2 regions of the Mesorhizobium sp. WSM1497 genome follow, and region 1 is predicted to be linked to the other one. Evidence: riboswitches for the same ligand, from Rfam matches in the RefSeq annotation. Region 1 holds a riboswitch; the other holds the start of a gene.
What was found. A riboswitch is a leader RNA that binds a small molecule or an ion and turns the genes downstream of it on or off. The one in region 1 is predicted to bind S-adenosylmethionine.
Positions count from the first base shown of each region.

Region 2: another riboswitch for S-adenosylmethionine. It lies ahead of A9K65_RS07845 (homoserine O-acetyltransferase); the one in region 1 lies ahead of A9K65_RS32095 (O-succinylhomoserine sulfhydrylase).

Region 1 covers NZ_CP021070.1:6,597,079-6,604,108, forward strand. Annotated here, with positions in the region: gene araD1 (AraD1 family protein) at 81-1,073, shown strand; gene A9K65_RS32085 (ABC transporter substrate-binding protein) at 1,245-2,018, opposite strand; gene A9K65_RS32090 (2'-deoxycytidine 5'-triphosphate deaminase) at 2,119-3,213, opposite strand; SAM riboswitch at 3,288-3,365, shown strand; gene A9K65_RS32095 (O-succinylhomoserine sulfhydrylase) at 3,423-4,613, shown strand; gene A9K65_RS32100 (ceramide glucosyltransferase) at 4,621-5,772, opposite strand; gene apaG (Co2+/Mg2+ efflux protein ApaG) at 6,006-6,398, shown strand; gene A9K65_RS32110 (Hsp33 family molecular chaperone) at 6,446-7,030, opposite strand, start outside.
Region 2 covers NZ_CP021070.1:1,597,135-1,604,164, forward strand. Annotated here, with positions in the region: gene metW (methionine biosynthesis protein MetW) at 1-443, opposite strand, end outside; gene A9K65_RS07845 (homoserine O-acetyltransferase) at 502-1,671, opposite strand; SAM riboswitch at 1,786-1,863, opposite strand; gene hisC (histidinol-phosphate transaminase) at 2,001-3,110, shown strand; gene A9K65_RS07855 (prephenate/arogenate dehydrogenase family protein) at 3,116-4,051, shown strand; partial or broken gene A9K65_RS07860 (sugar kinase) at 4,059-4,981, opposite strand; gene A9K65_RS07865 (DUF2125 domain-containing protein) at 4,989-5,987, opposite strand; gene A9K65_RS07870 (gamma-glutamylcyclotransferase) at 6,130-6,651, shown strand; gene A9K65_RS07875 (aldo/keto reductase) at 6,771-7,030, shown strand, end outside.

The sequences.
Region 1 (7,030 bases):
GCATGGACGAGGTCCCGGCCGCGCTGAGCAAGGTTTGCCGTTTTGGCAGCCCTGCCAAGGCAAATGAGAGAGGATTCATCATGCTGATCTCCCAGATCCTTGACGACGCCGAGACCATCCGCGTCGTCGCCCGCAATGGCGGCAAGACCCGGATCATCAATGGCGCCCGCAGCGTCTATTCGCTGGCGATGGAGGCCGCCCGCACCGGCGTCGGCCTCGTCGCGCTGATCGAACGCAAGGGGCTTGGCGAGACGGTCGATCTCGAGGCCGCTTACAAGAAGGGGCGGCTGCTGTCGCCGATCAATCACCCCGATCCGGCGCATCTGCACCTGACCGGCACCGGGCTGACGCATCTCGGCTCCGCCGCGACGCGCGATTCCATGCACAAGAAGCTGAGCGCCGACGGCGAGGAGCAGCTCACCGATTCCATGAAGATGTTCCGCATGGGGCTGGAGGGCGGCAAGCCGGCGAAAGGCCAGATCGGCGTGCAGCCGGAATGGTTCTACAAAGGCAACGGCACGATGGCGGTGGCACCAGGCGCCGCACTCCTGTCACCGGCCTTTGCCAAGGACGCCGGCGAAGAGCCCGAGGTCGCCGGCATCTACGTCATCGGCGACGACGGCGCACCTTTCCGCGTCGGCTTCACGCTGTCGAACGAGTTTTCCGACCACGTCACCGAGCGCGTGAACTATCTGTTCCTCGCGCATTCCAAGCTGCGCAACGCCTCGTTCGGGCCGGAGATCCTGATCGGCGACCTGCCGTCCGACATCCGCGGCACCTCGCGCATCGTGCGCGACAGCGAGGTGCTGTGGGAGAAGCCGTTCCTGTCCGGCGAAGCGAACATGTCGCACACCATCGCCAACCTCGAACATCATCATTTCAAATACGCGGCCTTCCGCCAGCCGGGTGACGTGCATGTGCACATGTTCGGCACGGCGACACTGTCCTTCGCCGACGGCATCACGACCGAGGCCGGCGATGTCTTCGAGATCGAGGCCGGGGATTTCGGCCTGCCGCTGCGCAACCCGCTTGAGATCGAGCAGCCGGTGAAGGTGGCTGTGAAGGCGCTTTGAGAGCGCGCCTTTCCTTCTCCCCAAGTGGGAGGTGGATCGGCGCGTTAGCGCCGAGACGGATGAGGGGTGTTCCAGCGGAGTGAAACGTTGGCGTTCCCTGGAACACCCCTCATCCGTCGCCTCCGGCGACACCTTCTCCCACAAGGGGAGAAGGAAAAAGGCGCCTCTGCCTCAATAGATATCGAAGTCGAAATACTTGGCCTGGATCTTCTTGTAGGTGCCGTCGGCGACGATCGCGTCGATGGCCGCGTTGAGCTTGTCGCGCAGGGCCGTGTCGTCCAGGCGCACGGCGATGCCGGCCTGGGTCTCGGTACCCTTGACGTCGCCGACCAGCTTGCAGCAGCCGTCGCTTGCCTTCTTCAGCCAGTCCATCAGCACGAACTTGTCCGAGATCACGGCGTCAAGACGACCGTTGGTCAGGTCGGTGATCGCCTCTTCCTGGGTGGGATAGAGTTTGGCCTCCGCGCCCGCCTTGCCATATTCATTCTGGGCATAGTCGGCTTGCGTGGTCGAAGCCTGGGCACCGACCGTCTTGCCGGCAAGGGCCGCCGGTTCGGTCGAGGTGAGATCGGTGTCCTTCGGCGCCACCAGAGCCAGCGGTGTCGTATAATATTTGTTGGTGAAGGCGACCTGCTTCTTGCGCTCTTCGGTGATGCTCATCGAGGCGATGATGGCGTCGAACTTCTTGGCCTGCAAAGCGGGAATGATGCCGTCCCAGTCCTGGGTAACGATCTCGCATTCGACCTTCATCTGCGCGCACAGCGCATTGGCGATGTCGATGTCGAAGCCTTCCACCTTGCCGTCAGCGGTGATGGTGTTGAACGGCGGATAGGCGCCCTCGGTGCCGATCTTGATTTTCTCCGCCGCCTGCACCGACGGAGAGCCGGCCAGCATTGCCAGCATGGCAGCGCCCGCCGCCGATATGACCCATTTCGAAAATCGCATTTTCTTGGTTCCCCTTGAACGCCGCCAGCTTGACGGGCGGCAAGGCAGCCAAGCATGCCGAACCGGCACAGGCAAGTATTTTGCCTTGGGGCAATGAGTGTCAGCGCGCGGCGCGGAAATGCTTGGACAGCTTCAGGCCCTGCGCCTGGTAGTTGGAGCCGAGATCGGTGCCGTAGAGTGCCTGCGGCCGCTTCAGCATATGCTCGTAGACCAGCCGGCCGACGATCTGGCCGTGGTCGAGGATGAACGGCACTTCATGGCTGCGCACTTCCAGCACCGCCCGGCTGCCGGTGCCGCCGGACGCGGAATGGCCGAAGCCCGGATCGAAGAAGCCGGCATAATGGACGCGGAATTCGCCGACCAGCGGATCGAAGGGCGTCATCTCGGCGGCGTAGAGCGGCGGCACATGCACCGCCTCCTGGCTGACGAGGATGTAGAATTCATCGGGGTCGAGCACCAGTTCGCCGGCGCCGCTCTTGTGGATCGGTTCCCAGAAGTCGACGACTTCCTGGGCCGCGCGCTTGTCGACATCGACGAGGCCGGTGTGATGCTTGCCGCGATAGCCGACCAAGCCGCTTTGATCGCCGTTGAGGTCGATCGACAGCGCGATGCCGCCGCCGGAAATGTTCGGCGGCTCGGTGGCGACCAGCATCTGCGTGCGATGCAGGTCGTGCAACTCGGCTTCCGAGAGCAGCGCATTGCCGATGCGGAAACGGATCTGCGACAGGCGCGACCCGGTGCGGACGACGATCGGGAAGGTGCGCGGGCTGACTTCCAGAAAGAGCGGGCCATGATAGCCGGCGGCGATCTTGTCGAACTCGTGGCCGCGATCGGTCATGACGCGGGTGAAGATGTCGAGCCGCCCGGTCGAGCTCTTCGGATTGGCCGAGGCTGAAATGTCCGCCGGCAGCGCCAGGCTTTCAAGCAGGGGCACGATATAGACGCAGCCGGTCTCCAGCACCGCGCCCTCGGCCAGATTGATCTCGTGCAGCTGCAGCCGGTCGAGCTTTTCCGAGACCTTGTGATTGGGGCCGGGCAGGAAGGAGGCGCGCACCCGCCAGGCCTTGTCGCCGAGCCTGAGATCAAGGCTGGCCGGCTGGATCTGGTCGGCATCGAGCGCACGCGCCGACTTCAGCGCGCCGGACTGGAACAGCGCCGATATGTCCTGGTCGGGAAGAATGCCTGTCTGCCGCAAGGCTCCACTCCTGCTTGGTACAAACCTCTTAATGAAGCCGGCAATTGACGCAAGCGCGGTGCGGGTCTAAAGGGTCGTTATCCCGTGGTGATTTGGCCGGTCGGCTTGCAGCCACGTTAAACAAGTCGCTAAAGGACCGTCGGGCCGCAAGGCCGTATGGACCGGTTGCGACTTTCGCGGCCGGTTTTTTTGTGTCTGGAAGAAAAGCGATGAGCACCAAGAAGCGCAACTGGAAGCCTCAGACGGCACTCGTGCACAGCGGAACGCTGCGTTCCGGTTTCGGCGAAACGTCAGAAGCGATCTATCTCACCCAAGGCTATGTCTACGAAACGGCGCAAGCCGCCGAAGCCCGTTTCAAGGGCGAAGAGCCGGGTTTCATCTATTCGCGCTACGCCAATCCGACCGTCGACATGTTCGAGAAGCGCATGTGCGCGCTGGAAGGTGCCGAAGACGCGCGCGCCACCGCGTCCGGCATGGCGGCGGTGACGGCCGCCCTTCTGTGCAGCGCCAAGGCCGGCGACCATATCGTGGCGGCACGCGCGCTGTTCGGCTCCTGCCGCTGGGTGGTCGAGACGCTGGCGCCGAGATACGGCATCGAGGCGACACTGGTCGACGGCACCGACATCGCCAACTGGGAAAAGGCGGTCAAGCCGAACACCAAGCTGTTCTTCCTGGAAAGCCCGACCAATCCGACGCTGGAAGTGGTCGATATCGCCGCTGTCGCTTCGCTTGCCAATTCGATCGGCGCCAGGCTGATCGTCGACAATGTCTTCGCCACGCCCCTGCAGCAGAAGCCCTTGCAGCTCGGCGCCCATATCGTCGTCTATTCGGCGACCAAGCACATAGACGGCCAGGGGCGCTGTCTCGGCGGCGTCATCCTGTCGGACAAGAAGTGGATCGACGAGAACCTGCACGACTATTTCCGCCATACCGGCCCAAGCCTTTCGCCTTTCAACGCCTGGACGCTGCTGAAGGGCCTGGAAACGCTGCCGCTGCGCGTACGCCAGCAGACGGAAAGTGCGGGCCGGATCGCCGATTTTCTGGCCGAACGGCCGGAAATCGCGCGCGTCATCTATCCCGGCCGCGCCGACCATCCGCAGGCCGACATCGTCAAGAAGCAGATGTCGGGCGGCTCGACGCTGATCTGCCTGGACGTCAAGGGCGGCAAGCAGGCGGCCTTCGCCTTGCAGAACGCGCTCGACATCGTCCTGATCTCCAACAATCTCGGTGACGCCAAGAGCCTGATCACCCACCCGGCGACGACGACGCACAAAAATCTCAGCGACGAGGCGCGCGCCGAGCTCGGCATCGGGCCGGGCACGCTCAGGCTGTCGGTTGGCCTGGAGGATACCGACGATCTGCTCGAGGACATCGCGCAGGCGCTGAAGGGGGCCAGGTAGGAGGCCTTCAGGCGCCGGACGGCGTCTCTTCCAGCTCGGCCGTCTTGGTGCCGATGGTCATCGCATTGCCGCGCCAGTCGACGGCGCCGCCGAGCCAACCGCGCCCCCACATCGCCGGCAGGATCAGGTCGCGCGCCATGATCGCGGCGACCATGCGTGGCGACAGGTACCAGCCCTTGGACCAGGCCAGGGCGCACTCCGGAAGATAGAAGGCCGCCAGCACGGCAAGGGCGGTTGCCCAGAGGCTGAAGCCGGCGCTTGCCGCTGCAATCAGCGCAAGCACCAGCGGCACCACGGCGCCGGTCAGGATTTCGGGTGCGAAGAACAGCGGGAAAGTGACGCGGCGCAGGCGCGCCCAACGGGCCTGACGCGACCAGATCTCGTCAAACGAGCGCCGGCCAAGCGGCTGCTCGAAGGGGGCGGCGACGAGATTGACGCGCAGGCCGAGACTGTTCACCAGCTTGGTCGCAGCGGCATCCTCGGCGATCTCGGCGGCCAGCGCGCGGATGCCGCCATTGGCATCGAGCATCGGCTTGTTCCAGAGCATGCTCTTGCCCTGGGCAAAGCCGAGGCCGAGCGCCTCACCGGCATATTGCCAGCGCGCCTGCAGCGTGTTGAGGAAAGCGCATTCGACCTCGGCCCAGAAGCCGGCCGGCCGCGAGCCGATCGGCGTCGAGCAGACAAGGCCGGTGCCGGGCCGCCAGGCAGCCATCAGGTGCTGGATGTAGTCCCTCGGCATCAGCACGTTGGAATCGGCCAGGACGACCCAGTCGTGCCGCGCCGCTTCCCAGCCCTTGACGCAATTGTTGAGTTTCGGATTGGCGCTGATGCGGTCGTCGCCGACAAGCAGCCGGGCCGGCACTTTCGGAAACCGGACGATCGTCCTGTTTATCAATTTGACCACCGGATCGTCGGCATGGGCGACGCAGAAAATCAGCTCATAGCGCGGCCAGTCGAGCGAGAAGGCGCGCTCCAGCGTCTCCTGCGTGAACGGCTCGACGCCGCGCGACGGCACGACGATCGACACCGGCCGCGGCTTGCCGGCCGGCGGCGCAATGGTGCGACGCCGTCTCAGACGCGACGCGGCGAGCACGATGCTGGCGAGATTCGAGAGGATGAGGACGGTTGAAAGCGTGGCGGCTATGAGAGTGAGTTGCATCGAGATCCGGTCACTCCAGGAAAACCGGTCCGCAAGATGGCCGGTTTCAACAGTTCAACAGAGCGCCCGAGTCGCGCGTCACCAGTCCGCGCACACCATCATTGTCATATGTCACTTAAATGACATTCTTTGTCGGCACCTGCCCGCGAGGTCGGCCAGAGGAGGCTTCGATCGGTTGACCTAACCGCACGGAGCGCCGAAAGTTCCGCTGGAACCGTTTTTTGGAGCCGCTTATGTATAGCGCCGTCACGCGCAACATCGAAGTGCAGGTCAGGCCGTTCTATCTGGAGGACCGTTCGGATCCCTCTGAGAACCGCTATGTCTGGGGCTATCAGATAACGATCGACAATCAGTCGGACGATTTCGTGCAGCTTCTGTCGCGCTATTGGCACATCACCGACGGCACCGGCCGGGTCGAGGAAGTGCGCGGCCCCGGCGTGGTCGGCGACCAGCCCGAACTCAATCCCGGCGACAGCTACCAGTACACGTCCGGTTGCCCGCTCTCGACACCGTCCGGCATCATGGTCGGGCATTACACGATGCGCAACAAGCGGGGCGAGACGTTCGACATCGCCATTCCGGCGTTTTCGCTGGACTTGCCGGGGACGCGGCGGACGGTGAATTGATTTCGCCTCACCGGCCGCGGAGCGACCGGTGAGGCGTGGTTTCTACTCTACTGGGCCGCAAATTCCGCCGGGTCGAAATCATATTGCTTCGAACAGAATTCGCAGGCGACGTGGATGCCGCCGTCTTCGGTGCTGTCCTTGATCTCCTGGGCGGAAAAACCCTCGAGGATGCCGCGGATCTTGTCCCTGGAGCACGAGCACTGGTCGGCGACCGGAACGCCGCCGAAGACGCGCACGCCATGCTCGTGGAACAGCCTGTAGAGCAGCCGCTCGGCGCCGATCGTCGGGTCGATCAGTTCGGTCGGCTCGATGGTGCCGAGCAGAGCCAGCAACTCCTGCCAGGAATTGTCGACCGGATCGTGGATCTCCTCACGCGGATCGCCATCGCCGCCCGGCAGGTCCGGGACGCGCATGCGCTCGGGCGACTGCGGCAGGAACTGCGCCAGGATACCGCCGGCGCGCCATTGCTCGCGGGCGCCGCCGGGACCGGGCGTCAAAAGCTTGGCCACCGACAGCCTGATATCCGTCGGGATCTGCTCCGACTGACGGAAATAGGTGCGTGCCGCGTCTTCCAGGGTCTCGCCATCGAGCTGGACGATACCCTGATAGCGCTGCGTATGGGCGCCCTGGTC
Region 2 (7,030 bases), 1.7 Mb from region 1:
GGCGTGTCGTACCAGGAATAGGGCAGGTCCTTGGTCACCGGCATGCGGCCGTTGAGGAACAGCGACAGGCGCACACGCCAATGGCCGAAATTGGGGAAGGAGACGATGGCGCGGTTGCCGATCCTGAGCAGTTCGTCCAGCACCAGCTTGGGGTTGCGGGTGGCCTGCAGCGTCTGCGACAGGACGACGAAGTCAAAGCCCTTGTCGGGATAGAATTCGAGATCCTTGTCAGCGTCGCCCTGGATGACCGAGAGGCCGCGCGCCACACATTCGTTGACGCCGCGCTGCGACAGCTCGAGTCCGCGGCCGTCGACCTGCTTGGTGTCCTGCAGCAGTTCGAGCAGCGAGCCGTCGCCCGAGCCGACATCGAGCACGCGCGACTGTGGCGGGATGAGGTTGGCGACGACTTCGAGGTCGACGCGCTGGTCGCGGTTGACGCTCATGGCTTCGCCTCCCGCCTGGCGCATGATCCCGATCCGAAAAGCCTGCAATTTTTCGAGATCATGCGCTCAGCCCTCTCGCCCGGGCGGCCGAGCCGATGAAGCCGTTAATGGCGGCAAACAGTTCCGGCTCGTCGAGCAGGAATGCGTCGTGGCCACGGTCGGTCTCGATCTCGACGAAGGATACCGATGCGCCGGCGGCGTTGAGCGCATGCACGATCGAGCGGCTCTCCTCGGTCGGGAACAGCCAATCCGAGGTGAACGACACCAGGCAGAAGCGGGTTTTCGTGCCGGCGAAGGCATCGGCCAACCGGCCGCCATGGTCTGCGGCGAGGTCGAAATAGTCCATCGACCGCGTCATGTAGAGGTAGGAATTGGCGTCGAAGCGATCGACGAAGGTCATGCCCTGGTGCCGAAGATAGCTTTCGATCTGGAAGTCGGCGTCGAAGCCGAAGGTCAGCGCTTCGCGATCCTGCAGATTGCGGCCGAACTTGCGGTGCAGGGCGGCTTCCGACAGGTAAGTGATGTGGGCGGCCATGCGCGCTACCGCCAGGCCCTTTTCCGGGCGTTTGCCGTGCTCGAAATATTTGCCGCCATGCCAGTCCGGATCGGCCATGACAGCCTGCCGGCCAACCTCATGAAAGGCGATGTTCTGCGAGGAATGGCGCGCGCCGGTGGCGATCGGCAGTGCCGAGAAGACGCGCTCCGGATAGCTCGACGCCCATTCCAGAACCTGCATGCCGCCCATCGAGCCGCCGAGCACGCAAAACAGTTTCTCGATGCCGAAATGGTCGATCAGCATTTGCTGCGCCCGCACCATGTCGCGGATGGTGATGATCGGCAGGTCGAGCCCATACGGCTTGCCGGTGGCCGGATTGGTCGAAGCCGGGCCGGTGGAGCCAAGGCAACCGCCGATGACGTTGGAGCAGATGACGAAGAAACGATTGGTGTCGATGATCTTGCCGGGCCCGATCAGCACTTCCCACCAGCCTGGCTTGCCGGTCACCGGACTGGTGCTGGCGACGTGCTGGTCTCCGGTCAGCGCATGGCAGACGAGGATGGCGTTGGAGCGGGCATCGTTCAGCGTGCCGTAGGTCTGGTAGGCGATCTGGAACGGTGACAGCAGCGTACCGGCGTCCAGCTTGAGCGGCTTGTCGGATCCAAAACGCAAAACCGGGCTCGACGGTTGGTCGACCTCGTTGTTGGTTTTGCGGGCACGCAGAACGGCCATGACATCCATCTCACACTTTGAGCCCACGCATCGCACTCGTCGAAAGTCGATGCCGATACGGGTGTCCGGCCGGCGCGGACAACAAAAAACCGGCATTGCGGTCGCAAAGCCGGTTACAGGATGCAAACGGCCCTTTAGCAAGTTGTTTAACGTGGCTGCAAGCCGACCGGCCAAATCACCACGGAAGTTCGCTCCCCTTCTAGGGCTGTGGCGCCCCGGCGTCAACGGCCTGCCTTGGGCGGGAGGCTGTCGCCTCTCGACATTGCAGGCCACGGCTTGTATTTCCGCTGCGGCTTCCCTCAGGAAGCGTTCTCGACGGATTTTGCGACATGAGCCAGACACCGGACCAGGCACGTCCAACCCCGCGCGCGGGCATCATGGACATAGACGCCTATGTGCCGGGCAAGAGCACGGCGCCTGTCGGCGTCGCCAAGGTCCACAAGCTGTCCTCCAACGAGAACCCGCTCGGGCCCTCGCCGAAGGCGATCGAAGCCGCGCGCGAGATTGCCGGCAAGCTCGACATCTATCCCGACGGCACCGCCAGGCGGCTGCGCGAAGCGATCGCCGAGGTGCATGGCCTCAACCCGCAGAACATCATCTGCTCCAACGGCTCCGACGAGATCCTCGGCCTGCTGGCGCAGACCTATCTGGCGCCCGGCGACGAGGCCGTCATCACCGAACACGCCTTCATGGTCTACAAGATCTACATCCAGTCGGCGGGCGCCGTTCCGGTGACGATCAAGGAAACAGACGAGCGCGCCGATATCGACGCCATCCTGGCCGCCGTCACGCCACGCACCAAGATCGTGTTCCTCGCCAATCCCAACAACCCGACCGGCACCTATGTGCCGTTCCAGGAGGTGCGCCGGCTGCATGCCGGTCTGCCCAGGCACGTGCTTCTGGTGCTCGACGCGGCCTATGCCGAATATGTCCGCCGCAACGACTATGAGGCCGGCATCGAACTGGTCGGCAGCGCAGAGAACGTGGTGATGACCCGGACCTTCTCCAAGATCGGCCTCGGCGGCGCGCGGATCGGTTGGATGTATGCGCCGATGCACATCGTCGACGCCATCAACCGCGTGCGCGGCCCCTTCAACGTCAATGCGACGGCGATCGAGGCCGGCATCGCCGCCATTCGCGATCGCGCCCATGTCGAGCGCAGCGTGGCGCACAACGAGACCTGGCTGGCCTGGCTGAGTGAGGAATTCACAAAGCTTGGGTTGCGGGTGACGCCCAGCGTCGGCAATTTCATCCTCATTCATTTTCCCGAGGACCAGAAACATTCGGCGGCGGCGGCGGACGACTATCTGACGGCGCGCGGCTATATATTGCGGCGCGTTTCGGGCTATGGCTTTCCCAACGCGCTGCGCATGACCGTCGGCACCGAAGAGGCCAATCGCGGCGTTGTCGCCGCTCTCACGACATTCCTGAAAAGCTAGGAACCATGACATCACCGATGTTTGAAAAGATCGCGCTGGTCGGCATCGGCCTGATCGGCTCGTCGCTGGCCCGCGTCATCCGCCGCGAGGGCCTCGCCCGCCACGTGGCCATATCAACGCGCAGTGCGGCGACGCTGGCGCGGGCTGAGGAGCTTGGGCTGGGCGATAGCTATAGCACCGATGCGAGAGAAGCTGTGCACGATGCCGACCTGGTCATCATTTCGGTGCCGGTTGGATCGTCCGGCGCGGTTGCCGAGGAAATCGCGCCGGCGCTGAAGTCGGGCGCGATCCTCACCGATGTCGGCTCGACCAAGGCGTCTGTCATTGCGCAAATGCAGCCTTATGTGCCTGAAGGTGTCCATTTCATTCCCGGCCACCCGCTGGCGGGCACAGAAAAATCCGGCCCCGACGCCGGTTTCGCCGACCTGTTCGACAATCGCTGGTGCATCTTCACGCCGCTGCCCGACACCGACCCGGACGCGTTGGAGAGGCTGTCGGAGTTCTGGCGGCGCTGCGGCGCCAACATCGACACGATGGATCCCCAGCATCACGATATGACGCTGGCCATCGTCTCGCATCTGCCGCACATCATCGCCTACAACATCGTCGGCACCGCCGATGATCTGCAGTCGGTGACCAAATCCGAAGTGATCAAATATTCGGCTTCCGGCTTCCGCGACTTCACCCGCCTTGCCGCCTCCGATCCGACCATGTGGCGGGATGTCTGTCTGCACAACAAGGACGCCATCCTCGAAATGCTGGCGCGGTTCTCGGAAGATCTGGCGTCGCTGCAGCGCGCAATCCGCTGGGGCGACGGCGAAAAACTCTTCGACCTGTTCACCCGCACCCGCGCCGTGCGCCGCTCGATCATCGAAGCCGGCCAGGACATCGACGTTCCCGATTTCGGCCGTCAGGCGGTCGAGCACCCCGCGAAAGGCTAGGTCTGTCTCAGGCAGGCCAGGTCTGCGCAACCATGGCCAGCGTCTCGGCTCGGTTCGGCGCGCCAAGCCTGCCGCCGAAGCGCAGGCATTTGAGCGCCGCGGCCGCACTGGCAAACCGCAAAGCCTGCTCGACCGGCATGGCTTCCGCCAGCCCGACGGTGAAGGCGCCGTGAAAGACATCGCCGGCGGCGAGCGTATCGACCGCCTTGATTTTCGGCGCCGCGACATGGCGCACGCAGCCAGCGCGACGGTCGTGCCACCAACTGCCCGCCGCGCCGCCTGTCACTGCGACAAAAGCGTCGGTGCGGCTGGCGAGATCGGCGCAAGCCGTTTCCGGATCGAGCGCCTGGCCGCAGACGATGCGCGCTGCCGGCTCCGAAGCGATGATGTGCGTAGCGAGCGGCAACAACTGCTCAAGGACCTCCAGCGGCGCGGTGTCGGCATCGAGGATCGCCGGACGGCCGATGGCGCGCGCCGCCTTCAGGGCGAGTGCCGCCGCACCCGGCCAGCGGACATCGGCCAGAACGGCATCGAATGCCATGAGGTCGGCGACCGGCAGGACGTCGGTATCGGCCTGGGCAAGCCTGTCATAGAACGGCACGATGATGCGCTCGCCATGCGCGTCGACCAGGATCGAGGCCAGCGCCGAGCGGGCACCTCTGACGCGCCGCACGAAGGTGCAATCGACGCCTTCGGCCTCTATGCCGGCGATGAGCTGGTCGGCGACGGCATCGTCGCCGGCACTCGCCCACAGCGATACCTCGGCGCCCAGGCGATGGGCGGCGCAGGCGGCGCTGGTGGCATGCCCGAGGCGATCTGGACGCCGTCGGAGGCCATGAACTTGCCCTGATGTATGGGCAGCGTCTCGACGCGCAGGATGGTGTCCAGCGTCAATGCGCCAACGCTCAGCAGCTTCACCGGTTTTGCCATGGCTGAGCTATTCGACCGGCTTGATCTTGCCCAGCGGAATGAAGCCGAGCGAGGCCTTGCCCCTGACCACCTTCAGCGGCATGGACGGTTCGTTGCCGAGCACCGCCAGGGCAGAAAAACCCTGTTCGATCTGGCTTTTCTGCTCGGGTATGGCGGTGCCGAGGATGGCCGCCACCGCTTTCGGGTCCTTCAACCTGATCATCAGGTCGGCGTTGACCAGGCCCTCGGCATCGACCGAGAGCGGTCCCGAAACGGTGATGCGCGCCGTCCCCGACGACAGGTCAAGGTTGCGGATTTCGATCGCCTGGCCACGAAGGCTCTTCACCCGCGTGCCGATCAGTGCGACGCCGTTCTTCAATGTCACGTCGCCGCTGGCATCGAGCGCCGGAAGCACGCGCCCTCCAATTGCGTCGGGGTCGACCTCGAGATCGCCGAAACTGCCGAGATAGTCGATATCCTCGCCGTTGGGCTGCAACTGACCTGATGCTTTGCCGGCACTGAACAGTTGCACCGGATCGGTATCGTCGGCCGGATCGGTCTGGCCGGAAAGGCCCTCTGCCTCCAGCGAAATCCGCCGCGGCAGCGGCCACCACAATTTGAAGTTGGCCTGCAGATTGTCCCAGTCGATCCACAGCGGCACCATGTCCGGAACGGAGGTCCTGAGCGGGCCGCGCAGATTGGCAACCGGCGACAGAGGCTGGATGATCTGGGCGGCTGCGTTGAAACTGCCGGCCGAGGCCGCAATGTTCTTGGCATCGTCCTCATAGGCGAGGTTGTCGCAGGAGACGGTAAAGCTCAAGGGATAGCCGCTGACCTGGAGATTGGCGCAGCCGGCCTCGACGCCATTCTTGTTGAGCGTGGCAACCGCCTTGTCGGCCTCGCTCCTGACGCGGTCAGCCAGATAGAACCAGCCGCCGCTGTAGAGGGCGAACAGCACGACGATGAATGCTGCAAGCCAGATCAGGCGGCGACGTTTGTTCGGCTGGCGTTCGTCACTTGACGTCATGCTTTGGCTCTCGTTAACGCATGGGTATTGCGGACGGGTAGTCGATTCCGCCAGGTGGACAGACGAATAGTTAGACGGGACGGGCGGAAAAAACACCGGTCCGGGTGCGGTGTTGGCATCTTTTGCAATCAGGCGCGGCGATATGGGCGATTTTTGGGTGTTTGGCTATGGCTCGCTGATCTGGCGGCCGGGATTCGCGCATGTCGAAACACAGCGTGCCCGCCTGCATGGCTACCGGCGCTCGCTGTGCGTCTATTCCTTCGTGCATCGCGGCACGCGCGAGCGGCCGGGGCTGGTGCTCGGCCTCGATCGTGGCGGGTCCTGCGTCGGCCTCGCATTCCGCGTCCCCGGCGACTTGCGCGACGAGGTTATGGCCTATCTGCGCGAGCGCGAGCTGGTCACCAATGTCTATCTGGAGCGTCTGCTCAAGGTTCGCCTCGACGGCGGCGGTACGGTCGACGCGGTGGTTTACATTGTCGACCGCCAGCACGAGCAATATGCCGGAGCGCTCGACGCTGCAGATGCGGCGGCCGTGGTGCGCGGTGCGGTCGGCCAGTCCGGCAACAACGAGGACTATGTGCTGAGCACGCTGGAGCATCTCGAGGCGCTGGGCATTCGCGATCATTGGCTGGAAGAGGTGGCGCTGCAGGTCGCGCCTTTGTGAAGCTGGCTCTGCGGAAAAAGGCCGTCAGGCCTTTGACCTCGTTCAGGCAAGACCTAGGTTAGGCTCCAACCTCAGACCGCGGGCGCCATTTGCCCGCCCAATCATCCCGGAGATCCGCCTTGCAGAAACGTCGTCTCGGTCGCACCGACTTGTCCATCGCGCCGCTGGTTCTGGGCGGCAACGTCTTCGGCTGGACTGCCGACGAGAAAACCTCGTTCGACCTGCTCGACCGCTTCGTCGGCGCCGGCCTCAACGCCATCGATACGGCGGACGCCTATTCGCGCTGGGTTCCAGGCCACAAGGGCGGCGAATCGGAAACCATCATCGGTAAATGGATGAAAGACCGTGGCAATCGCGACAAGGTCGTGGTGATCACCAA